DNA from 4 places in the Rhodococcus koreensis genome. Region 4 is predicted to be linked to each of the others. Evidence: riboswitches for the same ligand, from Rfam matches in the RefSeq annotation. Region 4 holds a riboswitch; each other region holds the start of a gene.

Region 1 (7,234 bases), 5.0 Mb from region 4:
ACGCACCACCCTCGAGAATGCGGTCCCGCAGTGCGTCCCGCCGCTGCTGGAGCTGACGTCGTGCACGGCGGTGAAGGCGGCCGTCGTGGCGGGCAACGCTCCGGCGGTGCTGTCCTCGCTGGCGGTCGCCGCCGACCTGACGGACGGCCGGCTCGCCTCCGTTCAGGTGGAGGGGCTGACGCTGCCGCGGCGGTTGTCGGCCGTCTGGGACCCGGTGCGCGGGGTGCAGGGTGCGGCCCGCGACTTCCTCGACATCGCCCTCGGTGCGGGCGCCGCCGCGGGCGTCGGGGCCATGGCTGCCGGAGCTACAGCGCAGCCCCGCTGAATCCGTGCTGGCGCCACGCCTCGTACGTCACGAGGGCCGCGGCGTTGGACAGGTTCAGCGACCGACGGCCGGGCAGCATCGGGATGCGGAGCCGCTCCGTCACATGCGGATCGGCCAGCACCTCCGCCGACAGTCCGGTGGGCTCCGGACCGAACAGTAGGACGTCGCCTGGCCGGTAGGCGATGTCGGCGTACGACACGGTGGCGTGCGCGGTGAACGCGAACACCCGCGCCGGTTCCACCGCGGCCCAGGCCGCCTCCAGGTTCTCGTGCACGGTCACCGACGCCAGGTCGTGGTAGTCGAGCCCGGCCCGTTTGAGTTTCGGCTCGGACAGGTCGAACCCGAGTGGTCCCACGAGGTGCAGTTCGCAACCGGTGCCCGCCACCATGCGGATGGCGTTGCCGGTGTTGGGTGGGATTCGGGGTTCGTGGAACATCACTCGGAACACCCGCACAGCTTAGGGCCACACCGGGAGGCGGCATGATGGACGCATGGATCCGGTCGAAGAGGTGGTGGGTGAGGACTACGGCGACGCACGACTCCCCGCGCAGAACTGGCAGCGGCGGCACTACACGAAATGCAACTTCCGTGACGCCGACCTGAGCGAACTCCGCACCGAGTCGGTGATCTTCACCGAATGCGATTTCACGGGCGCCGACCTCGCCGAGTCGCACCACGTGGGGACGGCGTTCCGCTCGTGCGCGTTCACCAGAACGACGCTGTGGCACAGCGAGTTCCGCAATTGCAGCTTCCTCGGTTCGGAGTTCGACAACTGCCGGCTGCGCCCGATGGTCTTCGACGAGTGCGACTTCACGCTCGTGTCGCTGGGCGGTGCCGACCTGCGCGGACTCGATTTCACGGACTGCCGGTTCCGGGAAGCCAACCTCGTCCGCACGGACCTCCGCCGGGCCGTGCTCCGCTCGGCGGACCTGTTCGGGGCCCGCACGGGCGGCGCGAAATTCGACGGCGCGGACCTGCGCGGGGCGCACGTCGACGCGAACCTGTGGACGGCGGCCTCACTGGACAAGGCGCAGATCGAACTCACCCAGGCCATCGCGTACGCGACGGCCAACGGGCTCGTGGTGGAACCGACCTGACACTGGTTCGGCGAACCTGCCTGACACTGGTTCGGCGAACCTGAGAGAATGGGGCACGTGACTGCAACGATCCTCGATGGCAAGGCGACCCGCGACGAGATTTTCGAAGACCTGAAGGTGCGGGTGAGCGCCCTGAAGGACAAGGGCATCACGCCCGGTCTCGGCACCGTTCTGGTGGGGGACGACCCGGGGTCGGCCGCTTACGTGCGCGGCAAGCACAACGACTGCGCGAAGGTCGGGATCACCTCGATCCGCCGCGACCTGCCCGCGGACATCACGCAGGAGAAGCTCGACGCCACCATCGACGAGCTCAACGCCAACCCCGACTGCACCGGGTACATCGTGCAGCTCCCGGTGCCGAAGCAGCTCGACGAGAACGCCGCGCTCGAGCGCATCGACCCCGACAAGGACGCCGACGGCCTGCACCCGGTCAACCTCGGCCGCCTGGTGCTGGGCAAGGAAGCGCCGCTGCCGTGCACGCCGCGCGGAATCCTGCACCTGCTGCGCCGCTACGAGGTCCCGATCGAGGGGGCGCACGTCGTCGTCGTCGGTCGCGGTGTCACCGTGGGCCGCCCGATCGGCCTGCTGTTCACCCGGCGCAGCGAGAACGCCACCGTCACCCTCTGCCACACCCGCACGCGGGACCTCGGAGCGGAGGTCCGGCGCGCCGACATTGTCATCGCGGCGGCGGGTGTTCCCGGGCTGGTGACGGCCGACATGGTCAAGCCCGGCGCCGCGGTACTCGACGTGGGCGTGAGCCGCACCGAGGACGGGCTGCGCGGCGACGTGGCGGCGGACGTCGCCGAGGTCGCCGGTTTCCTGTCCCCGAACCCCGGCGGGGTCGGACCGCTGACCCGCGCGTTCCTGCTGACCAACGTCGTGGAGCGGGCTGAGCGTGTCGCAGCGTCTCTCGGCTGAGATGGCCGACTGGGGGCAGTTCGCGAAGAAGAACCTGCCGATGCTGGCAGTCCTCGTCGTCATCGTCGTGGCCGTGGTGTTCGTGCTCGCGGACCGGTGGCGGCGGGGAGCGTTCGTGTTCGGTATCGCCACCCTGCTCGCGGCAGCGTTCCGGTTGACGATGCCGTCGGAGCGCGTCGGACTGCTCGCGGTGCGCAGCAAGGCCTTCGACGTGGGCGCACTCGTGGCCGTCGGCGGCGCGATTGTCTGGCTGGCCGTGTCGATCGACCCGCTCGGAACCGACTGACGGTCCGAGCGGGCGTCGCCCGGCGCGGGATCAGCGCCCGGCGCGTGCCAGTTGCATCGTTTCGGACAGCAGTTTCGCGACGGCGGCAGCCTCGGTGAGGAACCCGTCGTGGCCGTCCCGCGAGTTGAGTACCCGCAGGCCGTCGCAGGTGGGGATGTCCTCGGCCAGATCCTCCTGCAGGCGGATCGGGTACAGGCGGTCGGAGTCGACGCCGCCCACGATGACGGGTGCGGTGATCGCCCCCAGCGCCGCCGAGATACCCCCGCGGCCGCGGCCCACGTCGTGCCGGTTCATGGCCTCGGACAGCAGCACGTACGTGCCCGGGTCGAACCTGCCGACCAGCTTGTCGGCCTGGTGCTGGAGGTAGCTCTCGACGGAGTACCGCCCGCCGCGCCAGGGGTCCTCGCCGTCCTGCGGCGAGTTCGCGAACCGAGAGTCGAGTTCGCTCTCGGTGCGGTACGTGAGGTGCGCGATCCTGCGGGCGATGCGCAGTCCGGTCCGGGGGGTCCGGCCGGTGCCGTGGTAGTCGCCGCCCAGCCAGTCGGGGTCGCTGGTGATGGCCTCGATCTGCGTGGTCTGCGTGCCGATCTGATCCGCGGTCGCACGGGCGCCGACCGCGAGAACGAGCGCCGACGCAACCTGGTCCGGGTACGTCACGGCCCACTCGAGCGCGCGCATGCCGCCCATCGAACCACCGACCACGGACGCCAGCTTGTCGATCCCCAGAAGGTCGGTGAACTTCTTCTCGGCCGCGATCTGGTCGCGGATGGTGATCTCCGGGAAGCGGCTGCCCCACGGGCGCCCGTCCTCCGCGACCGAACCGGGACCGGTGGTGCCGCGGCAGCCACCGAGGACGTTGGTCGCGACGACGCACCACTCGTCGGTGTCGATCGGCGCACCCGGACCGACCATTCCGCTCCACCATCCGGGGGAGGGGTGCTCGTCGGTGACGGGGCCGGTGACGTGGGAGTCGCCGGTGAGGGCGTGCTCGACGAGCACCACGTTGTCACGGTTCGGGGACAGTTCGCCCCACCGCTGCACGGCGAGAGTCACGGACGGGATCACCGCGCCGTTCTCGAGTTCGAGCGATCCGATGTCGACGGTGCCGAGACGTCCGTCGGCCACGGGGAGGTTCTGCACTGCGCTCACGGTCAAGATGCCGCCGCCGTAATTCCGGACTCGATATCGGCGATGATGTCGTCGATCCCTTCGATGCCGACCGCCAGGCGGACCAGTCCGGGGGTGACGCCGCTGGCGGCCTGCTCCTCCGGGGTCAGCTGGGAGTGTGTGGTGGACGCCGGGTGGATCACCAGCGAGCGGACGTCACCGATGTTCGCGACGTGGCTGTGGAGGGTGAGTGCGTTGACGAACTTCTTGCCCGCGTCGATGCCGCCGGCGAGTTCGAACGTCACGATGGCACCCGCACCCCTCGGCGCGATCTGCTTCGCCCGGTCGTACCACGGTGACGACGGGAGCCCGGCGTATCCGACGGACACGATCTCCGGCCGTGCCTCCAGGTACTGGGCGACGGCGGTCGCATTGGACACGTGCCGTTCCATCCGCAGGCTCAGCGTCTCGAGGCCCTGCGCGATGAGGAACGCGTTGAACGGGGAGATCGCGGAACCGAGGTCGCGGAGCAACTGCACGCGGGCTTTGAGGGCGAACGCGGGCGGTCCGAGTTCGGAGTAGACGACGCCGTGGTAACTCGGGTCCGGGGTGGTGAAGCTGCTGTGCCGGCCCTGGGTCCAGTCGAACGTGCCGCCGTCGACGATGACGCCCGCGATGGCCGTGCCGTGACCGCCGAGGTACTTGGTGGCCGAGTGCACCACGATGTCCGCGCCGTGCTCGAGCGGGCGGATCAGGTAGGGGGTGGCCACGGTGTTGTCGACGATCAGCGGGAGTCCGTGCTGGTGTGCGACGCCGGAGATGCCGGGCAGGTCGAGCACGTCGTTGCGGGGATTGGAGATGGTCTCGCCGTAGAACGCCCTCGTGTTGTCCCGGATCGCGTTCTTCCACTGCTCGAGGTCGTCGGGGTCTTCGACGAACGAGACCTCGATGCCGAGCTTGGGCAGCGTGTAGTGGAAGAGGTTGTAGGTGCCGCCGTACAGGCGCGGGCTGGAGACGATGTGGTCGCCCGCCTCGGCGAGGTTCAGGATCGCGAACGTCTCGGCGGCCTGCCCGGACGACAGCATGAGGGCGGCGACGCCGCCTTCGAGGGCGGCGATGCGCTGCTCGACGGCGTCCTGGGTGGGGTTCATGATGCGGGTGTAGATGTTGCCGGGCTCGGCCAGACCGAACAGCGCGGCAGCGTGATCGGTGCTGTCGAACGTGTACGAGGTGGTCTGGTAGATCGGCAGCGCCCGCGCCTTGGTGGTCGCGTCGGACGTCTGCCCGGCGTGGATCTGCTTGGTCTCGAACGACCAGTTCTCGGTCATGTGCTGTCTACTCCAGTGGTCTGACGAGGCGCGGACGAGGAACTGGTTCGTTCGCGCACAGGGCTGTCTGGGGTCTATCTACGACAACAACAACGCATCATGAACCTCCGATGTCGGACCCGCGCTTGTCACCCGACTGTTGTATGAATCAGGGAACCAGGTCATCACCCGGGGCACCCCACCGCGGCGGAGGGTTGCCGGCCAGCTAGCCGGGGCTCGTTGCTGGCACTCATGACCTCTGTTGAATCTTAGCGGCTGCGGCGAAGCGACCGGAAACGGCACCGATCAGGCCCGCTGGCAGCGAAAAGTTACCAGCTGGTAGGGAGGGGGATTTCGCACCCACATCTTGCGCGCCCCGGGCATAGCAGTACGCTTGTCTTGTTTAAGTGCGGTCTCTCCAGCGGCCGCATCGACCGTCTACGTTTGACAAGCGAACCGTTCGCGGACCCACTCACGAAGTGCGCCCGCAACCGTGTAACCAGGGAATCTTCCTAGGAGGACGCGAAGCACCCATGTCCAAAATCAAGGTTGAGGGCACCGTCGTCGAACTCGACGGCGACGAGATGACACGCATCATCTGGCAGTTCATCAAAGACAAGCTGATCCATCCCTACTTGGATGTGAACCTGGAGTACTACGACCTCGGTATCGAGTACCGGGACGAGACCGACGACCAGGTCACCGTCGACGCGGCCAACGCCATCAAGAAGCACGGCGTCGGCGTCAAGTGCGCGACGATCACCCCGGACGAGGCACGCGTCGAGGAGTTCGGCCTCAAGAAGATGTGGCGGTCGCCCAACGGCACCATCCGCAACATCCTCGGTGGCACGATCTTCCGCGCGCCGATCATCATCTCCAACGTCCCGCGACTGGTTCCGGGCTGGACGAAGCCGATCATCATCGGCCGTCACGCCTTCGGCGACCAGTACCGCGCCACCGACTTCAAGGTCCCCGGCCCCGGCAAGGTGATGATCACCTACACGCCCGAGGACGGCAGCGAGCCGATCGAGCACGAACTGGTGAACTTCCCCGACGGCGGCGGCGTCGTCCAGGGTCAGTACAACTTCACCAAGTCCATCGAGGACTTCGCGCGCGCCTCGCTCAACTACGGCCTGCAGCAGAATTACCCGGTGTACCTGTCGACCAAGAACACCATCCTCAAGGCGTACGACGGCGCGTTCAAGGACATCTTCCAGCACGTCTACGAGACCGAGTTCAAGCCGGAATTCGACGCGGCAGGACTCACCTACGAGCACCGCCTCATCGACGACATGGTCGCGTCGGCGCTCAAGTGGGAGGGCGGCTACGTCTGGGCCTGCAAGAACTACGACGGCGACGTCCAGTCCGACACCGTCGCGCAGGGCTTCGGATCGCTCGGCCTCATGACCTCCGTGCTGCTGACCCCGGACGGAAAGACGTGTGAGGCCGAGGCCGCACACGGCACCGTGACGCGTCACTTCCGTCAGCACCAGCAGGGCAAGCCGACGTCCACCAACCCCATCGCGTCGATCTTCGCGTGGACCCGTGGACTCGAGCACCGCGGCAAGCTGGACAGCACCCCCGACGTCATCGGCTTCGCGCAGAAGCTCGAAGACGTGGTCATCAAGACCGTCGAGGGTGGCCAGATGACCAAGGACCTCGCGATGCTGGTCGGCGGCGACCAGGGCTACCTGACCACCGAGGAATTCCTCGGTGCACTGGACATCAACCTCCAGAAGGCCATCGCCGAGCAGTAGGCACCGACGCCGCAGCAGTACGAAACGGGACGCCCCTCGCCGGGGTCGTCCCGTTTCGCGTCTCCGGGGCCGGGTGAGTCATCTCACGGCCGCTCGCGGCGCGAAACGCGGAATCCGGGGAAGAGAATTCCGGTGTGGGTCGTTGCGCTACGAGGCGCCGTGCGCCGCGTAGTCGTATTGCTGCCTAGTCGAAAGTCCTGCTGTGAGCACTTCCACCCCGGTCCGCCCCGAGCACCTCGGTGTCATCGCGCAACATCCGTCCGTCCGCAAGCTCGCCATGATCGCGCTCGCGCTCGGCGGCTTCGGGATCGGCACCACCGAGTTCGTGGCGATGGGACTGCTTCCCGAGATGGCGTCGAGCCTCGGGATCACCGAGCCGACGGCCGGGCACGTCATCTCGGCGTACGCCCTGGGCGTGGTCGTGGGCGCGCCGCTCA
Region 2 (7,234 bases), 1.7 Mb from region 4:
GCCCATCGCTCGCCCTGACACGCTCGGGCCACCCTCGATACCGCCTTACACGGAAGGCAAGCGCAGGTGGTCGCGCAGAGTCTCGGTCGTGTACTCGGTTCGATAAACCCCGCGTTCCTGCAATTCCGGTACGAGTCTGTCGACCAGGTCGTCGATCGAATCCTGCAGGTGGTACGGGTTGACGTTGAATCCGTCCACGACGCGATGTCGCACCCAGTACGCCCAGCGATCCGCGATCTGGCCGGCGGTCCCGGCCAGGTACCGCGAGTTCGGGGCCACTTCGAGGACAAGCTGCCGGATGGACAGCCCCTTCTCTGCGGCCAGTGCACGCCACTGGGTGATCTGATCGAGCTTGCCGGTGCGGTCCGCGATCGCCAACGTCCCGCGCGACGGATCGAGTTCTCCGTCGACCGGGTCGATGTCCGGCAACGGGCCGTCGGGATCGTATGCCGAAAGATCCTGCCCCCAATAGTGTTCGAGAAATGCAATAGCCCGGTGCGGGTTGTAGGCGTTCTCGCGGAGCCACCGAGCCTTCTCGTCGGCGTCCTCGGGCGTGTCTCCGATGATCACGGTGACACCGGGAAGGATTCGGAGCGAATCCGTGGACCGGCCGTGGGCGGACAGTCGCGCCCGGAGGTCGCGTGCGTAGGCAACGGCCGCGTCGAACTCGTTGTTCGCCGAGAACACGACGTCGGCATGACGGGCCGCCAGCTCACGGCCGCCGACGGAATCGCCGGCCTGGAACAACACCGGCCGCCCCTGTTTGCTCGACGGAACGGTGGAGATCGCAGTGGCCTGCAGAAGGTCACTGTGCCGCGCGATGACCGCAGATCGGTCGGCGGGCAGCCAACTGTCCTGGCGGGCGTCCGTGGCGACATCAGCGAGCGACCACGCGGCCCAATATTCCTTGGCCAACTCGACGAGTTCGGTGGCCCGCTCGTAGCGGTGTTCGTGCGGCAGCCATCCACCACGCCGAAAGTTCTCGCCGGTCCACGCGTTGTCGGTGGTGACGATGTTCCATCCCGCCCTTCCGTCGGACAGGACATCCAAGCTTCCCAGCCGCCGCACAAGGTCGACCGGCAGACTGTACGTGGTGTTCTGCGTGGCGACGAGTCCGATCCGGCTGGTCACCCCAGCAAGCGCCGACAGTTGAGTGATGGCGTCGGGACGGCCTGCAATGTCGGTGGCCAGTGCCGCACCGCGGTTCTCCCGCACACGCTGGCCGTCGCCGAGGAAGAACGCATCGAACAAGCCCCGTTCCAGGGTTTGAGCAACCCGCAGGAAGGTTTCCGGGGATACCTGATCGGGGGCCTTGGCATCTTCCCACACCGTCTGCGGGCCGATTCCCGGGTAGAAAACACCGAGGTGGACCTGCGCGTCGGCATCATACGGCGCTCCGGTGTCCGGAGTGGACATGGCAAACTCCTGCCTGGTCGTGGCTAGTTGGTGGTCGATGTGAAGCGGCTGAGCGGCCGAGGTAATCCGAGCGTCTCCCGCAACGTCGAGCCCGGTTTCGGAATCCGGTGCAGTGACAACTCCTGCAATACGGGAAGGACCTCGTCAACCAGAACGGCGAGATCGGTGGTGACGACGGCGGGATGGATCCGGACACCGTCCACCTTGTCCGCCAGGGACCGCACCAGGTCGACGAAGTCCCGTGCCGAACCCGCGAATCGAAGGCGTCCTCGGTCCGGCCACGGCGAATACCCATCGAGGCGGGCAAGGCGGGACTGCGCGGACTCGGTCTTCGTATCGAGAATCACCTCGACATCGGCGAGGGTCACGGCCTGCTGTCCTGTCGCCGACGTCCCGATTTCGGTCACATCCCGACCGGACAGCAGCACAACGTCGAGTAGATCCGTCACCCCCAGTTCCGCAGCTCCCACGACGACTATCTGACCCTGCGGTGAGCGGGGTGTGATGAGCGGTCCGACGACGCTGAAGAACTCGCCCTCGAACCCGACGTGATGCACCTTGTCGGGATCGAGGTAGCGACCCGTCGCGGCATCGCGGATCACGGCATCGTCCTCCCACGAATCCCACAGCTGCCGGGCGAGCTCGATGACGTCTCGGACCTCGCGCTGTACGGCCTCGGGGGCACGTGGCTCGAATCCGACTGCACCATTGACGTCCGCGGAGTTGTCCGAGCCGACCACCCATGCCGCGCGACCCCGACTGCCGTGATCGAGGCTGGCCAGCTGCGTCGCGAGATGGAACGGTTCGGTGGTGAGGGCTTGCACCGTCGGCGCCACCCCGTAACTGGCCGTCGTCGTCGCCACGAACGACGCACGCGTCCCAGCATCCAACCGTCCCACCGGGTACGCGCCCTCCCCCGGCACCACTCGGTCGTCGATGGTGACCAGCGCGAAACCGGCGGCCTCTACGGTGTCCACGACCGACCTGAGGACCCGGGGAGAGAGCACATCCGCAGGCGGGCGCCCCCACACACGCCACGCGGCGGGATGACCTCCCGCGCCATCTATCTCGACTGCCAGGTGTAGCGGTTGGGGCGCTCGAACCACGACGAAAGTCCTTTCGAAGGAGTGCGGACGCGCACCGGAGACCCAGGGTCCACGGACTCCTTGCGCGCTTGCGGAATCAGTTGTCGATTCCGCCGGGTCGTCACCTGGAGCACCCCGCCGCGCGGGAGGGTTGCCGACCAGCAAGCCAGGGCTCGATGCTGGTACTCATGACCGTCGACACGAATGTATCACGGCACGTGAGACCGAAAAGCGCACCGTCACAACATGCTCAACGGTTCCTATAGCTCACGACGGGGACCGTGCGAAGCTTTACGCTCTCGGTGATTGAAATTCACCTGACGGGACACGCCATCCGCGTTGGAGAACCGTCGGCGCAACGATGCGACATCGGGCCATTAGCCCAATCGCGCTCCAAATGGAAGAGTTTCAATCGTCGGATGGCATTGAGGTTGCACTGATTTCAACCATCGACCGACGCGTCGGCACCATGGCACTGTGGTTCGTCGAATCTACGTGTATGGAGATACTGTCATGACCGAAAGCGCCACGCGCACCGAGTTCGTCGTCCGCACAGCCCAGTGGTCCGATCCCGACGCGGTGACGTTGCGGGCGGCTATGGCGGCAGAAGTCGGTCCTCGATATTCCGACCGAGTGTCGGATGCTGTTCGTGCTACCACCAATGCCGTGGATCCGGAATCGGTGCACGTCACTATCCTGGTGTACGTCAGCGACATCGAGGCTGCGGAGCCACGTGCTGTCGGCCACGCGGCCCTGCGCTGGAACGGCGACGACCTCGAAGTGAAGCGGATGTTCGTCGTCAAAGAGCACCGTGGTACCGGTGTGTCGACCGCGCTGCTGAGCGCGGTCGAGGATGCGGCACGAGAGGCGAGGCGACCCCGCTTGATTCTCCAGACCGGTGACCGGCAGCCCGACGCGGTCAGGCTGTACGAGAAGAGTGGCTACTCGAGGATTCCGATCTTCTCCCCGTATGAGGCCTTGCCCTTCTCGAACTGCTTCGAGAAGGTGTTCGGATAGGAGAACCCCCTTCACGTGAGCTGGGGTGTACTCCCCCCAACGGCAGATCGAATCGCTCGCGCAGGGTCCGCTGGGGATAGTGATCGAGCCGGGCGCCCGCCCGCACCAGGCGGTGTCCGCCCTCGCTCCGGCGGGCACGACTTCGCGCTGTAGCCGGTGCTGTTGATTCCCGCGTTCAGGATCAGGGCCCGACGTCCGGCAGTGGTCATCGCGGTTCCTTTCGACGTGAGAGATGTGGATCAGGCGAGCGGCGCGGAGTGGATCTCACGGACGGCCTTGGCGATGCGCTGCGCCCCGAGCCGGAGGTTGTCTTCACTCTGGTTCGTGAAGCCCAAGCGCAGGCTCCGTGCGTACAGTCCGCTCGCGGCGGGATCGAAGTAGCGGCCCGAGGAGAAGTCGACGCCCAGCGCGTTCGCGGCGGCACGGACCTCCGCGAGATCGATGCCGGGGTCGGTCACCGTCGCCCAAGCGAAGATTCCGCCCTCGGCCTGCGGAATCGACACCAGGTCACCCGCCTCGGTGGTGAGAACGTCGGCCAGCAGATCCGCTCGCTCCCGGTAGAGGGTGCGGGCGTTCGCGACGATGCCGTCGAACAGTCCTGGCCGACCGAGCAGATGCGCCACGGCGGACTGGGTCACCAACGATGGATGCTGATCGAGGTTCGCGCGTAACCGCAACAGTCCGGCCTGGAGCCAGGACGGGGCGACAGCCCATCCCAGTCGGAGCCCTGGTCCGAGGGTCTTGGAGAAGGTATTGATTCGCACCACACGGTCGCTGTCGAGCGGGAAGTCCGGGACGGCCGTGCCCCGGAAACGGAGTTCGCGGTAGGGATTGTCGGAGAGGACGACGAATCCGTAGCGCTCGGCGAGGGCGACCAGCCGCAGCCGGTCCTCGGCTGCGAGGGTCGTGCCGGTCGGATTGTGGAAGTCGGGGATCACGTAGAACAGCTTCGGGATCCGCCCCGCCTGCAGATGGCCCTCGAAGACGTCGAGATCCAGTCGGCCGCCGGTGTTGAGTACCGGCAGGACCTGGGCACCGTAGTGGTCGAGCACCCGCAGCGCAACGGGAAAAGTAGGGCTCTCGACGGCCACCAGGTCGCCGGGGTCGAGTAGTGCGGCAAAGACCAGGCTCAGTCCGTGCAGGGCACCGTTGGTGACGACCACCCGGTCCGGATCGACGAGACCGGACTCGTCGCTCTCCCGCCCCGCGATCCCCTCGCGGAGGCTGGCGATGCCTGGAGCGACCGAGTATTGCAGCGCCCGAGCTCCGGTCGGGGGTGTCGCGAGGGCGACGGCGAACGCGGCCGCCAGTTCGTTCACCGGGAGCGCCTCGTCGGCGGGGACCCCTCCCACCAGGCGGATCGCGTCGGGTTGCAGCGAGTCCGGCGGCGGTCCGAACCCACCCGCTTCGAGCGGGCGAGTGATCAAGCGGGACAACGAGGACGGAGGAGAGGATGTGAGGCTCGTCATGTTCGAACTTCCTTCGTGGGCGGGAGTGTACGACGGATCACGCAGCGAGGACGCGGTCCGGAATCGCGGGGAGGCCGAGATTCCCTCGAAGCGTGGCGGATTCGTATTCGGTGCGGAACAGTCCGCGCTTCTGCAGGATCGGGACGACATGCTCGGTGAACGCCTCGACACCGCCCGGACCCTGCCCGGGCATGACGATGAACCCGTCGGCACCGCCCTCGACGAACCACTGCTCGAGCCTGTTCGCGACCTGTTCGGGTGAGCCGACAGCGCGACCGTGACCTGCGGACCGTTGCTGCAGTGTGATCAACTGCCGAACCGTCCAGCGTTCGTCCACCGCCAGTTCGCGGAACACACCGTACCGACTCTGCCTGCCTTGTACCGATGCGACCGGTGGCAGCCACGACGGCGGAATCGTGTCGTCGAGCGCGAGGCCGGACAGGTCGACGCCGGCCAGTTGACCCTCGAGCGCGGTGCGGGAGGCATCACTGTAGTGCTGCTCGAACAGGTCGTCGTCGATCCGCGTGGCCTCGTCCTCGGTGCCGCCGATCGTTGTACTGATCCCGGGTAGGACGAGGATGTTCGCCGGGTCGCGGCCCGCTGCCGCGGTCCGGGCCTTCAGGTCGCGAGAGAAGTGCTGCGCTCCGCGCAGTGTTTGCTGCGCGGTGTAGACGCCCTCCGCGAACGCGGCAGCGAACGCCTTGCCGTCGTCGGACGATCCGGCCTGGAACAGCACCGGTTGGTGCTGTGCGGACGGCGGCAGCGGAAGGGGCCCTTCGACGGTGTAGAACTCGCCGCGGTGGTCGATCGGGACAGCAGACTGGTCGTCGACCCACGAGTTCCACAGCGCCTGGACAACGGACACATGTTCGAGTCCTTGCCGGTACCGTGCCTCGTGTTGGGGCAGCGGTGCGTCGCCGAAGTTGCGCTCCCCCGCAGCCGACGTCACCGCGTTCCACCCCACGCGGCCACCGGAGAGGTGGTCCAGCGACTGCAACTGTCGCGCAAGGTTGAACGGCGCGGTGAACGTCGTCGACACCGTCGGGACCAGCCCGATGTGGTCCGTCACGGCAGCGACCGCCGAGAAGAGTGTCAGCGGTTCCGGTTTCGTGCCGAGCTCGGTGTCGGAGGTCAGTCCGTCGGCAGCGAACAGGACGTCGAACTTCGCGGCTTCCGCAGTCCGGGCGAGATGGATGTAATGGTCGAGGACGCGGCCGGGATGCCGAACGTCACCGGGACGGATCTGCCCGCGGGCACCGTTACCGGGCGGGTTGGTGAGGAGGCCGAGCCGGATCTGCCGGCGTGCGGATTGTGCTGACACGATTCTGTGCTCCATTGTCGTTGTGCGGCGGGCTGAATCACGCAGAAGCTGTCCTCAGTCTCCAAGCCGCCCCGCCGACCTACAAGAGTTTGTCTCGCACCGATCCGAAGCGGCCGATGCTGCAGCGCCGACGGCCGGGCCACGGAACCGTCATTCTCGTCTCCTGCGGCCGTCCCGGACGGCACATGCCAACGACAACAACAGCATTCCGGCGCACACTGCAAGCCCCGCCGCCATCGCACGGCCGTAGTTCCCGGCGTCCGCGGACAGGACTCCGAGATACAGGCCGGGCACCGCGGCGAGGCTGACGGTCGCCGACAACCGCTGCGACAGCTGCAGGAATCCCACGGCCACGCCGCTCACACCGGCCGGCGCATGCTCGAGCGTCATCGCACGGTTGGGGGCGTCGACGAATCCGCTCGCGACCCCGGACAGAACCGCCAGCGCGGCGACCACCGCGAGCACCGACGTCCGCGGCAGCACAGTGACCGCGAGCACGTATCCGGCGACCACGAACAGTTCCGCGACGATGGCACCCACCACCGCGGCGCGACCGAACCGGGCGACCACCCGCCAGCCGACTGCCGAGGTCACCGCCATCATCACCGAACTTCCCGACATCACCAGGGCCGCGTGCAGCGGTGCGATGCCGAGTCCCTCGATCAGATAGAGGCTCATCACGGCGTTCATCGCCAGGAGGGCGCCGAACCAGAACAACGCGACCGCCGTACCCAGTGTGTAGCCACGTGCCCGCATCAATGCAGGCAACAGCACCGGCGTGCCGCCGCGACTCGCGTAGCGCCGTTCCCACCAGCGGAAACACCCCAGAGCCAGGATCGAACCCGACACCGACAGCACCGCTCGCGTCGCCCCGAAGTGCGACACCATCGGCAACAGCAGAAGCGTCGTCGCAGCCGCGATCAGCC
Region 3 (7,234 bases), 2.7 Mb from region 4:
CGCGAAGATCTGCCGGGCATCGACGGTGACGACGCGACGACCCGGGTAGACGCTCGACAGGATGTCGCGGGCGAGGGCGTCGTGGGGGTCGTCGAAGCCGCACGCGATGACGCCGCCGTTGACGACGAGGTGATTGATGTAGCTGTAGTCGACCCACCCCTCCTCGTCACGCAGGACCGTCGGCGCGGGCACCTCGACGATCCGCCACGGCGCACCGGACCGGTCACGGCTGTCGGACAGCACCTTCAAGATCTCGGCGGTCACCTCGTGGTCGGGGTGGGACGGGTCGCGCTGGCAGTGCACCAGGACCACCCCGGGTGCGGGAAGCGCCGCGACGATGTCGACGTGCCCCTTGGTGCCGAACTTCTCGGAATCCCGCGTCAGGCCGCGCGGCAGCCAGACGACGTGCTCGGCGCCGATCGTGCGCGCGAGTTCCGCCTCGACCCCGGCCGCGTCCAGGCCGGGGTTGCGCAGTGGGTCCAGTTGCACCGTTTCGGTGACGAACACGGTTCCGTGGCCGTCCACCTGAATTCCGCCGCCTTCGTTGACCATCGACGATGGGACCGGCCGGGCGCCCGACCACGCCGTGACGGCCGCGCCGATGGAGCGGTCGTGGTCCCAGGTGGCCCACTCCTGCTGTCCCCAGCCGTTGAACACCCAGTCGACGGCACCGAGGCGGTCCTCCTCGTCGAGGACGAACGTGGGACCGATGTCGCGCATCCAGGCGTCGTCGAGGGGCGCCTCGACCACGTCGATGTCCGGGGACAGGTACTGCCGGGCGACGTTCCTGTCTGCCGGATCGACGACCATGGTGACCGGTTCGAATTCGGCGACCGCGTGGGCGGCGGCCGCCCACGCGGTCCGCGCCTCGTGGGCGTCGTCCGCCGTCGCGGTCATCGACGCCCCGAGAGGCGGGAACGCCATCCAGACCCGCTCCTGAGGTTCCGTCTCGCTGGGCATCCGCCAGGTCATGACCGGGTCTCCGCGGCGGCGACCGTCGACGGAAGACCGTAGGGGTGCTCGTGGTCGACGGCGTCCGTCAGCCGGGTGTACGTGTCCGGCCTACGGGTGGTCAGGAACGGGAAGAGGTCGAGCCAGTCCTTGCGCTGGTCGAGGTCGAGGTCGGCCACGAGGACCGCTTCCTCGTCGCGGGGAGCGGACACCAGCACTCGGCCGTACGGGTCGGAGATGAACGAGGAACCGTAGAAGTCGATGCCGCCCTCGTTGCCGCAACGGTTCGGGACAACCATGAATGTGCCACTGGTGATGCCGTTTCCGACGATCACGTGCTGCCAGATCGGCTGCGTGTCGAACGCCGGGAAGCTCGGCTCGGACCCGATCGCGGTGGGGTAGACCAGGATCTCCGCGCCGGCGAGCGAGTACATCCGCGCCACCTCGGGGAACCATTCGTCCCAGCACGTCGGCAGTCCGAGGGCGGCGCCGCCCAGTTCGGCAGGCCGGTAGACGGGGTAGGCGTCGTCGGCGGGGCCGCCGCGGAAGTAGGTGTCCTCGTAGTATCCGGCGCTGACGGGGATGTGCAGCTTGCGTGTCCGGGACAGCAGTTCACCGGACGGGGACACGAGGATGGCGGTGTTGAAACCGAGACCGTCGGGGCCGTCGGCTCGTTCGTAGAGGGAGGCATGCACGCATACCTGGTGGCGGGCAGCGGCGGCGGCCGCGAAACTGTATGTCGGTCCGGTCGTGAGGTCCTCGGCGTCGCGCCCGGGTGTCCCGGTCGCGCGGGTGTCGGCGGGGTACTTCGACAGCGTGAGTTCCGGCAGGAACACCACTGCCGCGCCGAGGGCGGCCGCCTCACCGATCGCGTCGGTCAACCCGGTGCGCAATGCGTCCGCGTCGGCGAGCCAGCGGTGCTGCACCAACCCGACCCGCAGCGGAGTGCGGGCGGACGCCGTGGAACGTGCGGGGGAGGAGGGTGCGGGCAGCGCGGTGATCGTGCGGATGGTCATCGTTTTTCCTTCGTTCTGGTGGTGACGGGGTTGTCGGTGGTGCGGTTGGGGGGCTCGGACATCACGACGTCGATCGCGCCGAGCAGGTGGGAGCGGGCGTCCTCGGTGGAGATCTCCTTGCAGAGCCACCGCCCGGACAGTCCTTCGACGAGGGCGGTCATCGTGACCGCGGTGCGCCGGGGGTCGAGGGAGGGGGAGATCTCGCCGGTGGCCTGCGCCTGCGTGATCGCGTCGGCGATCTCGGCAACCCACGCGGCGGTGGTCCGCGCGAGGGGCTCCCGCAGCGCCTCCTCGTACACGGCGGAGGCGCGTAACTCGTTCCAGGCCAGCGAGTTCTCCACGACCTCGGGGCGGTCCTGGATCTCGCCGAGGAGCGAGCGGGTGAGCCGGTCGCGTGCGGAGTCCGCGGACCCCTCGCCCTCGCTGCGGTAGTCGCGGGCACGGTCGTTGATGTAGTTCAGGGCGGCCTCGAGCAGGCCGATGCGATCCTTGAAGTGGTAGTACAGCAGTCCCGGCGAGACGCCCGCGACCTCCGCGACATCGTTGACGCGCAGCCCGCGGATACCTCGCTGGGCAATCGCCGTCGCGCTGGCCTTCAGAATCGCGTCGCGTCGCTCGCTCATCGGAATCTCCTTCGGTTCGTGTCGTGCTAGGACGACGGCGCCTCGACCGGGGCCACGTGTTCGGGCCACAGTCGCAGCGCGACGAGGTAGCCGGCCACGGCGATGACCGACGATCCGATCAGACTGACATCGACACCGTGCGCGATGTCGGCAAGAGGCCCGGAGTACAGCGACGTGTCGACCGCGAGCAGGCCGAACAGCGATCCTGCGGCCCAGGGGATGACGGCGCGAAGGTTCCAGCCGCCGGTGAACCAGTACCGCCCGCCCTTCCGGCCCAGGTTGAACACCTGGAGATCGACGGCGTCGTACTGCCCTCGCCGCGCAACCAGGAAGCCGGCGACGTTGATCGCGACCCACGGCGCGGCGAAACCGTTGAGCACCAACGTCATCGCCGTGATCGAATCGACGGCGTCGACGACGAAGACACCGATGTAGAGCAGGGCCACCGCGAGCGCCGACGTGATCAGCGTCGTGTGGACGCGGCGCAAACGGGGGATCAGCGCCTCCAGGTCGAGCCCGCTGGCGTAGACGTTGAGGACGCCCTGGCCGAGTCCGCCCGCGAGGGCGACGAGGACGATCGGCAGCACGTACCAGCCGGGAGCCTCCGCCACCAGGTCGGCGACGTAGGAGTCGCTCAGCGTGGTGAACGTCGACGCGGTGAACGAACCGAATGCCGCGGTCAGGAACAGTCCGAAGAAGATGCCGGCCATGGTGGCCGCGACGATCGAACGGTCGCTGAACCGCACCCGGGAGATCCGCCTGCTGTAGTCGCCGAGCGTCGGGGCGTAGGACAGCGGACCGCCGACGGCGAGGACCACGGCCAGAATCCAGGTCGGCCAGAAACCGCCGAGCAGGTAGTCGCCGCTGCCCGCGCCGCCGTCGAAGTGGCCACCGAACGCGAAGACCCCCAGCAAGAGTAGTGCGGCGACGACGGGCAGCACGAACTTCTGGAGCGCGACCACCGTGCCGTGGCCGAACAGTGCGACGGCCACGATCTCGGCGGCGATGATGCCGTAGCCGAGGGCGAGCATGCCGTTGTCGACCGGTGTGCCGAACAGGCGGTGGGCGGCGGCGATCAGTGCGTCCCCCGACGTCCAGACCGCGATCGCTGCGTACGCGAGGGCGAAGAGGAGGGTGAGCCCCGAGCCGATCATCCGTCCGCTCACGCCGAAGTGCGCACCACTCGACACGGTGTTGTTCGTGCCGGTGCGCGGGCCCAGGAGTGACAGGGGAGCGATGAGGAGCGTTCCGAGCCCGATGCCGATCGCGCTGGCCGCCAGCGCGCTGCCGAAGCTGAGCCCGAATGTGATGGGGAGCCAGCCGAACACGATCACGGAGAACGCCAGATTGCCGCCGAAGAACACCGCGAGCATGTTGAGCGGTCGCGAATCGCGTTCCGATTCGGGGATGTACTCCACGCCGATCGTCTCGACGTGTCCGAACCGATCCTCCGGCGGGGAGGGAGCGGTGTCGTCGAGGGGCGTCGTCGGGTCGAGATTCGTGGACACTGCGGACCTCACATTCGGGGCGGAGGTGACCGGTATCACGTCCTGTTGGGCACCGAACATATTCCAAACTGAAAATTCAGTCAAGACCGGGGGGTGACGTGCACCACGGCGGTTGGCGCGGAGTTTGCGCTGCTCCGACGATCGGTCAAGACATACGTGTGACCGTTCGTCTCATGTATTTACCAGTCATCGGAGTGCCTGTGTCTGCCGCCGCCACTATCGGTCGTCTCGTGAGCCGGCACCGGCTCACCGCTGCGGGGACGGCGCTCGATCGGCGCGACATCGAGGGCGCACGGTGAGGTCGCCGATGGTCCGGTGGCAGCTGATCGGCTTCGTTCTCGTCGCCCCCCGGGGGACACGGCCACGCCGATGCCCTCGGGGAGTTACTCGCCAGCACAAAGGGATTGACCGAATCCGCGCCGATCGACGCGCTCCACACCGTCGTGACGGAACTCGGCGCGGCATTCGACGGAAAGGGTGAAGACCTTCAGCCGCTCGCGGACCGGCTGCGCAGCAGCGACCCCGATGTCCGGCGGCTGATCGACAACGGAAATCCCACGAGCAAGCAACTGGGGCAACTGGTCTCGGATGCGGGCCCCGGCATCACGACGAACCTCGCCAACCTGTCCGCCACGGCGAAGGTGATCTCCGTGCACCTGGGCCGGGTGGCCGAGACGAACAACCCGCCGTCGTGCACCGTCGGGTACGAGGGCACCCGGGCGATCCTCCGGGAGATGAAGCGCCAGGATCCGAACTTCGACGACACGCAGCAGGACTTCCCGCAGAACACCGCCGCCATCTGTGCGGCCCCGCAGGGCAGTCTCACCGGCGTCCGCAGCGCGAACCGGATCGTGTTCGGCGACCCCGCCACCGTTCAGCCGTGGGACTCCACGCCCAAGAATGACCCGAACAAGCTGGACCTCAACCCGATTGCGAATCAGCTCGCCCCGCTGCTCGGAGTCACCCCCAACTGACGCGAGCGCCGAGCCCGGATCCCGGACCCTCCCGGTGTCGGGTTGACAACTGCGCGCCGATCCTGCAATCTTCGAAACAGGTCACGAGTACCAGCGTCAAGCCCCGGCTAGCTGGTCGGCAACCCTCCACCGCGGCGGGGTGCTCCGGGTGACGACCAGGCTGAGGTTCATACCGAACCCGGCAAGCGCGGACTCCGAGAGGGCACCGACCCTGCGACGAGTCCCTGACTACGAGGGATGTCGTGATGACTGCTGTATTGACCGCTGACGTGTGTGTTGCCCCCCTGGCTCAGGTTTCGGGTTCCGACCTGCGGGTTCCGCTCGTTCAGGGCGGCGACTGCACCTACGTGAACTTCGACTACGCGGCCAGTGCGCCGGCGTTGGCGCAGGTGACGGACCGTATCGGGGCCCTGCTTCCGACGTACTCCAGCGTGCACCGCGGCGCCGGTTACGCCTCGCGGGTGTCGACCGAGTGCTACGAGAACGCCCGCGACTCGGTGGCCCGATTCGTCGGAGCGTGCGACGACCAGGTGGTGGTGTTCACCCGCAACACCACCGACTCGCTGAACCTGCTCGCCGGCTGCGTTCCCGGCAGCACCGTCGTCCTCGACATCGAACACCACGCGAACCTGCTGCCGTGGAAGGACTCTCGCGTCGTGCGGGCGGCGGACACGCTGGCCGAAACCGTCCGGCTGCTCGTCGCCGAACTGTGCTCCAAGCCCACCGCCCTGCTCGCGGTGACGGGGGCGTCCAACGTCACCGGTGAGGTGCTGCCGATCGCCGCCCTCGCCGAGGTGGCGCATCGTTGCGGCGCACGGATTCTCGTCGACGCCGCTCAGCTCGCACCGCACCGCCGCATCGACGTCGAGGAGTGGGGTGTCGACTACCTCGCCTTCTCCGGGCACAAGCTGTACGCCCCGTTCGGCGCCGGCGTGCTCGTGGGCCGCCGGGACTGGCTCGACGCCGCCGAGCCCTACCTCGCGGGCGGCGGCGCGGTCCGGAACGTGACCGTCGAATCCACCCAGTGGGCGCCTGCCCCCGCCCGGCATGAGGCGGGAACCCCCAACGTGCTCGGCGCCGCTGCCCTCGCCGCCGCGTGCGATGCGCTGTCCGAACTCGACTTCGGCACGGTGGCCGAACACGAGGCGGCACTCACCGGCCGGCTGCTCGACGGCCTCGGCTCCGTCGACGGCCTGGAGTTCCTGCGGCTGTGGTCGGACGCCCCCGACACCGTGGGAATCGTGACGTTCACGATCGACGGTTTCGAGCCGGGGGAGATCGCCGCCTACCTGTCCGCCGAACACGGAATCGGAGTTCGCGACGGACGCTTCTGCGCACACCCGCTGCTCGGCCGCCTCGGCAAGCCCGACGGTGCCGTGCGGGTGAGCCTGGGTCTCGGAAGCTGCTCGGAGGACGTGGATCGGCTGGTCGACGCCGTGTGCACCCTGGTGGCGGGACGCCGGAACTGGGCCTACGCCAAGGAGAGCGGCCAGTGGAATCCGGTGCCCGAGACCCGCTTTTCGCGAGACGCGCTAGTATGACGGCATGGCATCGCAGGCTGGGAGCACAATGATTGCTCACTGGTGCCGTCGGTATGTCGATCTGTGCCGAACCGCCTCGGGTATGTGTTCGAGCTGACCGGTCTTCCCGCTCCGTTTCACTCACACGCACACGTCATTCCCGAGGAACCCTTATGTCTCGAGACAATGCCTTCGTTTCCCGTCCCCTTCGCGTCGCCGTCGAGCTGACCGGATCGGGACACCACCCGGCCGCCGAGGGCGCCGCAGGCACGCGGCCGATCAACGGTGCCGACTACTGGGTGGACCTGACCGCCGACTCGACGGATCAGCTCGACCTCACGTCGTTCCCGCCGAACGTCGTCCGGATCCGGGCCGCCGATCTGCGTGAGGCGCAGCAGGAGCGCGCGCGGATCCGTGCCGAGATCGTCGCCGACGGCCGCGACCCCGACAGCGTCACCGTCCTGGTGGACCTCGAGGTGCTCATCGCCGGAGAAGCCCGCGCCGCGCGCAAGGAACTGGCTCTCCTCGACAGTGCGCTGGACACACCGCGCACACCGGTGTCGTTGCAGTACATCGGAACTCCGGTCGGCCTCGCCGGCCTCATCGCCGACATCCAGGCGGCCGGCGTCGCCGACGGCGTGA
Region 4 (7,234 bases):
CTCAGGCATGAATCGATTCCTCCAGCTGTGCGGAACGTGGGCGCCCGACGGACCGTCCCGGGATGGCGTCGAGCAGCTGCCGGGTGTAGTCGTGGCGCGGGTTGTCGAATATGTCGGCCGCGGTGCCCGATTCGACGATGCGGCCGGACCGCATCACCGCGACCGTGTCGCTGATCTGCCGGACCACGGCGAGGTCGTGCGAGATGAAGAGGTAGCTGAGCCCGAGGTCGCGTTGCAGGCTCTCGAGCAGTCCGAGGATCTGCGCCTGCACCGAGACGTCCAGGGCCGACACCGGTTCGTCCAGCACCACGAGTTCGGGGCGCAGAGCGAGCGCGCGGGCGATGGCGACCCGTTGACGTTGCCCGCCGGACAGCTCGGCCGGCCGGCGTTCGAGGTAGGTGCGCGGCAACGCGACCTGTTCGAGCAGTTCGGCCACCCGCGCGGCCCGCTCCGCCCTGGTTCCGACATCGAACGCACCGAGCGGTTCCGCGACGATGTCCGCGATCGCCAGTTTCGGATCGAGGGAGGCGTACGGGTTCTGGTACACGATCTGCACCCGCCGGCGCAGTGCCCGCAGCGCGCCGCCGCGCAGACCGGTGATGTCCCGGCCGTCGAACTCGACGCGGCCCGCGGTGGGCGACTCCAGCCGGATCGCGATCCGGGCCACCGTGGACTTGCCCGACCCGGACTCCCCCACCAGCGACAGGGTGCGCCCGCGGGGGACCTCGAACGATACGTCCCGGACGGCGTCGATGGACGTGCGCCGGTCGATCCTGAACGTCCTGGACACCCCGGAGACGCGCAGCAGGACGTCGGGGCCGGCTCCGCCCGCCTCCTCGCCGCGGGTGCGGTCCTGTCCCACCGACAGGCTCGGCGCCGCGGCCAGCAGGGTGCGGGTGTACTCGTGCTGTGGGTTCGCGAGGATCTGACGGGTCGGGCCGGCTTCCACCACCTCGCCCTGGCTCATCACCACGATCCGGTCCGCCCGGTCGGCCGCGACACCCAGATCGTGCGTGATCAGCAGGACCGCGGTGCCGGATTCGGCGATCCGCGCGTCGAGATGATCGAGGATCCGGCGCTGCACGGTGACGTCGAGGGCGCTGGTCGGTTCGTCCGCGATCACGAGTTCGGGGCTGCACGCCAGTGCGATCCCGATCAGGACACGCTGCCGTTGCCCGCCGGACAGGTCCTGCGGGTACTGCCGCGCCCGCACCTCGGGCTCGTCGATCCCGGCCTCGGCCAGAATGCGCACCGCCTCGATGCCTGCCGTCCGCCGGTCGGCGAGACCGTGGATCCGGAGCACCTCCGCCACCTGGGCGCCGACCCGCAGGACCGGGTTGAGCGACGTCGTCGGGTCCTGCGGAACGAGGCCGATCCGGGCGCCGCGGACGCGTTCGAGTGCGCGTTCCGACTTGGTGTCGAGACGCTCACCGTCGAACGTGACGGTGCCGGCGACGGCCCGCCCGGATCCGCTGAGCAGTCCGAGAATGGCGTGCGCCGTGGTGGATTTTCCGGAGCCGGACTCGCCGACCACGGCCACCACCTCACCGCGCGCGACCGTGAGGTCGACGCCCTGCACGGCCACGATGGGTTCGCCGGCGCTCCCGTACGCCACCCGCAGTCCGGAGACCTGCAGCAGCGGAGTGTCGTTCGCGCTCATCGCACTTCTCTCTGTTCGAGTGCATGCCCGAGCCGGTGCGCCGACAGCACGACGGCCACGATCACCAGTCCGGGCAGGGTTGTCATCCACCACGCGGTGGCGAGGTAGTTCCGGCCCTCGGAGATCAGCGAGCCCCATTCCGGGGTGGGCGGCACCGCGCCGAACCCGAGGAAGCTCAGCGACGACACCGCGAGGACCGCCATGCCGAACTCGACGGCGGCGAGGGCGACGACCGGCGCGTACGAGTTCCGCAGCACGTGGCGGCGCAGCACCGTGTGCCAGCGGACACCCGACGCGAACGCGGCCTCGACGTACAGCGACCGCCGCACCCGCAGCACCTCCGACCGCATCACGCGGGCGAAGTTCGCGATCAGCGACACGCCCACCGCGATCGCGACGTTGACCGTGCCGAATCCCAGTGCGGTCACCAGTGCCAGCGAGAGCAGCAGCGCGGGAATCGACAGGAGGACGTCGACGACCCGCATCAGGACGGCGTCCAGAGCACCTCCGAGGGCGCCGGACAGCAGTCCGATCAGCGAACCGACGACCAGTGCGATGCCCACCGCCAGCAGTGTCGCGGTCAGCGACAATCCGGCGCCGTGCACCACCCGGGTGTACACGTCGCGTCCGATGTTGTCGGTGCCGAACCAGTGCGCGGCACTCGGCGCCTGCAGCTTCTGCGCGGGCACCCCGACCAGCGGGTCGCCGCTCGCGAACACCGACGGCGCCACCGCGAATCCGACCGCGACGAGGAGCACCGCCGCCGAGGCGACGAGCACGAGGTTGCGACGCCACCACGCCACCACGCGGCGTCCGCGGCCGTGCGGACGGGGCGCGACTGTGGGAGGCGCGTCGACCGGCGGAGGGCCGAAACCCTCGGCCTCCTCGATCAGTTCTCTGGTGAGGATGTCAGACATGAACCTTCTCCTCCACATTCGCGACGGTGTCGCTGCGCTCGGAACTCCGCCTGCCCTCGACGATCCTGGGGTCGATCAGCGGGTAGAGCAGATCCACGGCGAGATTGACGAGGACGTAGACGAGCGAGCTCAACACCACGATGCCCTGGACCACCGGAATGTCCTGCGCCATCACGGAAGTCTGGGTGAGCCGCCCCACCCCGGCGCGGGAGAACACCGTCTCGACGACGACCGATCCCGCCAGCAGATTGCCGACGAGCACACCGGCGATGGTGAACGCGGGAATGCTCGACAGGCGCAGCGCGTGCCGGGTCTGGATCTGCCAGCGCGACGCCCCCTTCGCCCGCGCGGCCTCGATGAACGGCTGCCGCCACGTGGTCTGCAGACTCGCCGCGAGCACCTGGGCGATGACGGCCCCGGTCGGGAGCGCGAGCGTCACCGCCGGCAGCACCAGCGTCGCGACCCCCTGATCGCCGAACGCGGGGAAGACCTTCAGCCGGAACGAGAACAGTTGCAGCAGAATCAGGCCCACCCAGAACGTCGGCACCGCGACACCGAGCGGGGGCAGGGAGAACAGCAGGTTCCGCACCCAGTGGACGCGCGTGTAGGTGGCGAGGAACGCGACCCCCGCCCCGAACACGACGGCGAGGACCAGCGCCGCGGACGCCAGCGCGAGAGTGCTGGGCACCGCGTTGCCGATGGCCTCGGTCACCGACTGCCCGGTGGCGATCGAGTACCCGAAGTCACCGCGGACGGCGTGGCTCAGCGAGTTCCAGTACTGCACCCACACCGGCTGGTCGAGTCCGTACCGCGCCTGCAGTTCCGCGACGGCCGCCGCGTCGACCGTCGTCCCGGTGGACGCCGAGTCGACGGCGATGCTCACCGGGTCGGACGGCAGGAGGAACAGCACGGCGAACGACACGGTGAACGTCGCCCACAGGACGGCGATCGCCTGCAGCACGCGGAGTCCGAGGTAGCGAATCATGGCTCAGCGTCCGCTGATCCAGGTGTCGAAGAACTGGAGCCGGGCCGAGGCCTCGAACTTCAGGTCCTGCACGTTCGGGCCCGCGCCGATCGCCTGCGACAACTCCACCGTGGGGATCCACAGGCCGTTGTCGAGGATCTGCTGCTGGGCGTCGGCGACGAGCGCGCTCCGCGCGGCGGGATCGGTGGTGGCGAGCTGCTTCGCCAGCACGTCGTCGAGCGCGGGAATCGGGCCGCGGCTGTTCAGGTTGCGGCCTTCGAGCCCGAACTGGGTGCGCAGGATGTCGCCGTCGGCACGGGTGCTGTTGTAGTAGGTGGCGTCGAAGTCCTTGGAATTCTGGCGGGCGGTGGCCTCCGGGGTCGACACGAGGTCGAGCTGCAGGTCCACTCCCACCGCTCTGAGCTGCTGCTGCACCAGTTCGAGGATGGCCTGGTTGCCGGCGAACACGGAGCTGAACAGAACGGGGAAGGCGAGCTTCTGACCACCCTTCTCGCGGATGCCGTCGGCGCCGGGCACCCAGCCCGCCTGATCCAGGATCGACTTCGCCTTCTCCGGGTCGTACGTCACGCCGGGCAGTGCCACGTAGCCCGGGGTGCGGCTGGCCAGGGTGCTGGTGGCCGGCTTGAAGTTGGGGCCGAGCACGGTGTCGACCAGTTCCTGCCGGTTGATCGCCGGCACCAGCGCGCTGCGCACGACGGGGTCGACGAGCGGTCCGCGGGTCACGTTGGGCTGGAAGCCGAACGGGGTTCCGGGATTCGAGGTGGTGAGCACCTGCCCGCCCGCACCTTCGATCTGCGGGGCGTCCTGCGGCAGCGCGTCGCTGATCGCGTCCAGCTGTCCCGAGGACAGGCTGCCCGTGCGGACACCGGATTCGGGGACGACGGTGAACTCGATGGTGTCGAGGTAGGCCTCGCCGTCGTGGGCGAACACGTCGGAACCCCAGTTGTATCCGGCGCGCTTGGCGAGGGTGACCGACTTGTCCTGCTGGTAGTCGGCGTACGTGAACGGCCCGGTGCCCGAGATGTTGCCGGTGCACCGCTCTTCGGCGGACTTCGCGACGGACGCGTCGGACAGGATGCCGAGCTGCGGGGTGGACGACGCCTGGAGGAACTGCGCGTTGGGTGCGGCGAAGTCGACCTGCGCGGTCTGCGGGTCGATCACGGTGGTGCCCGTGTACCCGGTGAGGTAGCTGGCACCCAGTGCGGCCTTGGCCCCGGTGAGGGTGTTCACGATGGCGTCGAGGTTCTTCTTCACCGACTCCGCGGTGAAAGGCGTTCCGTCACTGAACGTCACCCCCTCCTTCAGATGGAACGTGAAGGAGGACGCGTCGGCGTCGGTGTCCCAGCTCTCGGCCAGCCACGGCTTCAGTTCGCCCGTCTCCGGGTCCTGGTCGGTGAGCGAGTCCACCACCTGCCGGGCCACGTAGATCGTCTGGTTGGTGCCCGACTGCGCGGGGTCGGCGCACGTGGGTGCCTGGGACAGGCCGTAGCGGAGGGTGCCGCCGGGCTGGGGCGGGCCCGCGTCCGCGGAGGAACTGCTGGAGCCGCCACCGCAGGCGGTGAGCGCCGTGGCCAGCACGGCGGCGGCGCCGATACCTGCCGCGATGCGGCCGCGGTGGGACGAGGACAAAGGCACTGATGGCACCGAGAACTCCGTGATCTCGAAGAAGTGCCGTGCGCGCTACCCGTCGAGTGGGCAGCGCTCACGCGCACAGAAAGGTGAGGGACACCGGATCCGACGCGGATGCGGTGTGTAGAGCAAGAACCCCGGATGTCTGCCGGGGTGTCAGATCAGCTGTGACAGATGGAGGTGGACAACCGGCAGAGATCGACGTGCAGACGCCCCCAGGCGCTCACGAAGCCTTCGGTCAACATGGTTCCTCCATCGATCCCGGCGGTAGCACCCGCACCCGCGGGGCGGGGGGGTTGCTGCGACGTCAACGAGCCAGGTCTCTCGGTCGCTCTGGATGGTCGTTACCGAGTGTAAGAGATCGCCGGTCGCCGCGCCACACGGCCCCCGCTACCCGACTGCCTGCCGGGGCGGGAGTTCCCGTCGCGACAGCGGCGGGCGGAGACCGAGATGCTCACGCAGGGTCGCGCCTTCGTATTCCGTTCGGTACGAGCCGCGCTCCTGCAGTTCGGGCACGAGCAGGTCGACGATCTCGTCGAGTCCGGTGGGCACCAGGTACGGCGAGATGTTGAATCCGTCGGTCGCCCCGCTGCGAACCCACCGGGTGAGTTCGTCGGCGACCTGCCCGGGGGTGCCCGCGAAACCGGACCGCTGAGTGGTCGCGATCGCGACCTGCCGCAGCGACAGGTTCTGCGCCTCCGCCAGGGCGCGCCACTCGCGGGCGATGGCGAGCGGGTCCTTGCCGTCGCGGGCGGCCCCGCGGGTGACGGAGATCGGTGCGGGCACCGGATCGAATTCGGGCAGTGGACCGTCCGGGTCGCGATCGGACAGATCGCGGCCCCACACCTGACCGACCAGCGACAGCGCCGTCTGCCCGGTGTACTGGCCTTCGCGGACCCAGCGGACCTTGTCCTCCACCTCGGACGCGTTCTCCGCGAGCACGATCTGGGTGCCCGGCAAAATCTTGACGTCGTCCTCGGGGCGCCCCGCGCGGCGCAGTCTCGCCCGGATGTCCTCGGCGAAGCCGAGCGCCTCGTCGAAATGGGTTCCGTGGCGGGAGAAGATCACGTCGGCGTGCGTGGCCGCGAAGTCCCTGCCTGCCGGTGAGTCGCCGGCCTGGAAGATGACGGGATGGCCCTGGGCGCTGCGCGGCAGGGTGGGGGTGATCGTGACGTCGAACTGCGACGTGCGCCGCGACACGTCCTGCACACTGCCCGCGGTGGCCCAGGACGGCGCTTCGGTGCTCGTCGCGACGGCGCCGTCGGCCCACGCGTCCCAGATCGCCCGCGCGGTGCCCAGGAACTGCCCGGCCCGCTCGTACCGGTCGGCGTGATCGAGGAAGCCGCCGCGCCGGAAGTTCTCACCGGTCCACGCGTTGTCCGTGGTGACGGCGTTCCAGCCGGCGCGTCCGCCGGACAGCAGGTCCAGCCCGGACAGTCGCCGGGCGAGGTCGGCCGGTTCGTTGTAGGTGGTGTTCTGGGTGGCCACCAGCCCGATGTGCCGGGTGATGCCGGCCAGCGCCGAGAGCTGGGTGATCGCATCCGGCCTGCCCACGATGTCGAGATCGAGGATCTTGCCTTCCTGTTCCCGCAGGCGTAGACCCTCACCCAGGAAGAAGGCGTCGAACAGGCCCCGCTCGGCGGTCTGTGCCACCCGACGGAACGTTTCGAAGTCGATCTGCGATCCGCTCGTCGGATCCGACCAGATCGTCGTGTGGTTGACGCCCTGGAAGAAGACCCCGAAATGCACCTGGGCTTCGGGCCGGGCGTATGAGTCGTCGGTCATGATCTCCACAACCTTTCAGCGAGAGGATTCTGCGAGGCGCTCGGCCCGGAATCGGTTGGCGGGGCGGTCGAGTCCGAGCGTGCTGCGCAGAGTCGAACCGGGAACGGGACGGTGGGCGGCACCGGCGCGCAGGAGTGCCGGGATCACGTACCGCGCCAGCACCGGGAGGTCCTCGTCGACCACGGCGGGATGCAGGCGCACACCGTCGACCTGCGAATCCAGTGCGCGCAGCAGTTCCACCAGTCCGGTGGCCTCGCC

What was found. A riboswitch is a leader RNA that binds a small molecule or an ion and turns the genes downstream of it on or off. The one in region 4 is predicted to bind S-adenosylmethionine.
Region 1: another riboswitch for S-adenosylmethionine. It lies ahead of JWS14_RS33935 (bifunctional o-acetylhomoserine/o-acetylserine sulfhydrylase); the one in region 4 lies ahead of JWS14_RS51725 (putative leader peptide).
Region 2: another riboswitch for S-adenosylmethionine. It lies ahead of JWS14_RS03560 (LLM class flavin-dependent oxidoreductase); the one in region 4 lies ahead of JWS14_RS51725 (putative leader peptide).
Region 3: another riboswitch for S-adenosylmethionine. It lies ahead of JWS14_RS23745 (aminotransferase class V-fold PLP-dependent enzyme); the one in region 4 lies ahead of JWS14_RS51725 (putative leader peptide).

The regions. Positions count from the first base shown of each region.
Region 1 covers NZ_CP070609.1:7,507,768-7,515,001, forward strand. Annotated here, with positions in the region: gene JWS14_RS33905 (LysR family transcriptional regulator) at 1-325, shown strand, start outside; gene JWS14_RS33910 (tRNA (cytidine(34)-2'-O)-methyltransferase) at 306-773, opposite strand; gene JWS14_RS33915 (pentapeptide repeat-containing protein) at 817-1,422, shown strand; gene JWS14_RS33920 (bifunctional methylenetetrahydrofolate dehydrogenase/methenyltetrahydrofolate cyclohydrolase) at 1,480-2,340, shown strand; gene JWS14_RS33925 (DUF3017 domain-containing protein) at 2,342-2,626, shown strand; gene metX (homoserine O-acetyltransferase MetX) at 2,657-3,781, opposite strand; gene JWS14_RS33935 (bifunctional o-acetylhomoserine/o-acetylserine sulfhydrylase) at 3,778-5,061, opposite strand; SAM riboswitch class IV at 5,178-5,298, opposite strand; gene JWS14_RS33940 (NADP-dependent isocitrate dehydrogenase) at 5,574-6,797, shown strand; gene JWS14_RS33945 (MFS transporter) at 7,000-7,234, shown strand, end outside.
Region 2 covers NZ_CP070609.1:786,979-794,212, forward strand. Annotated here, with positions in the region: gene JWS14_RS03555 (NtaA/DmoA family FMN-dependent monooxygenase) at 46-1,416, opposite strand; gene JWS14_RS03560 (LLM class flavin-dependent oxidoreductase) at 1,440-2,522, opposite strand; SAM riboswitch class IV at 2,582-2,695, opposite strand; gene JWS14_RS03565 (GNAT family N-acetyltransferase) at 3,015-3,518, shown strand; gene JWS14_RS03570 (aminotransferase-like domain-containing protein) at 3,758-4,987, opposite strand; gene JWS14_RS03575 (NtaA/DmoA family FMN-dependent monooxygenase) at 5,025-6,308, opposite strand; gene JWS14_RS03580 (MFS transporter) at 6,459-7,234, opposite strand, start outside.
Region 3 covers NZ_CP070609.1:5,179,902-5,187,135, forward strand. Annotated here, with positions in the region: gene JWS14_RS23720 (agmatine deiminase family protein) at 1-972, opposite strand, end outside; gene JWS14_RS23725 (nitrilase-related carbon-nitrogen hydrolase) at 969-1,967, opposite strand; gene JWS14_RS23730 (TetR/AcrR family transcriptional regulator) at 1,964-2,590, opposite strand; gene JWS14_RS23735 (purine-cytosine permease family protein) at 2,617-4,098, opposite strand; partial or broken gene JWS14_RS23740 (mammalian cell entry protein) at 4,408-5,072, shown strand; SAM riboswitch class IV at 5,152-5,266, shown strand; gene JWS14_RS23745 (aminotransferase class V-fold PLP-dependent enzyme) at 5,318-6,613, shown strand; gene JWS14_RS23750 (LLM class oxidoreductase) at 6,766-7,234, shown strand, end outside.
Region 4 covers NZ_CP070609.1:2,502,327-2,509,560, forward strand. Annotated here, with positions in the region: gene JWS14_RS11585 (LLM class flavin-dependent oxidoreductase) at 1-9, opposite strand, end outside; gene JWS14_RS11590 (dipeptide ABC transporter ATP-binding protein) at 2-1,660, opposite strand; gene JWS14_RS11595 (ABC transporter permease) at 1,657-2,577, opposite strand; gene JWS14_RS11600 (ABC transporter permease) at 2,570-3,562, opposite strand; gene JWS14_RS11605 (ABC transporter substrate-binding protein) at 3,566-5,197, opposite strand; gene JWS14_RS51725 (putative leader peptide) at 5,353-5,436, opposite strand; SAM riboswitch class I at 5,441-5,535, opposite strand; gene JWS14_RS11610 (NtaA/DmoA family FMN-dependent monooxygenase) at 5,582-6,976, opposite strand; gene JWS14_RS11615 (LLM class flavin-dependent oxidoreductase) at 6,992-7,234, opposite strand, start outside.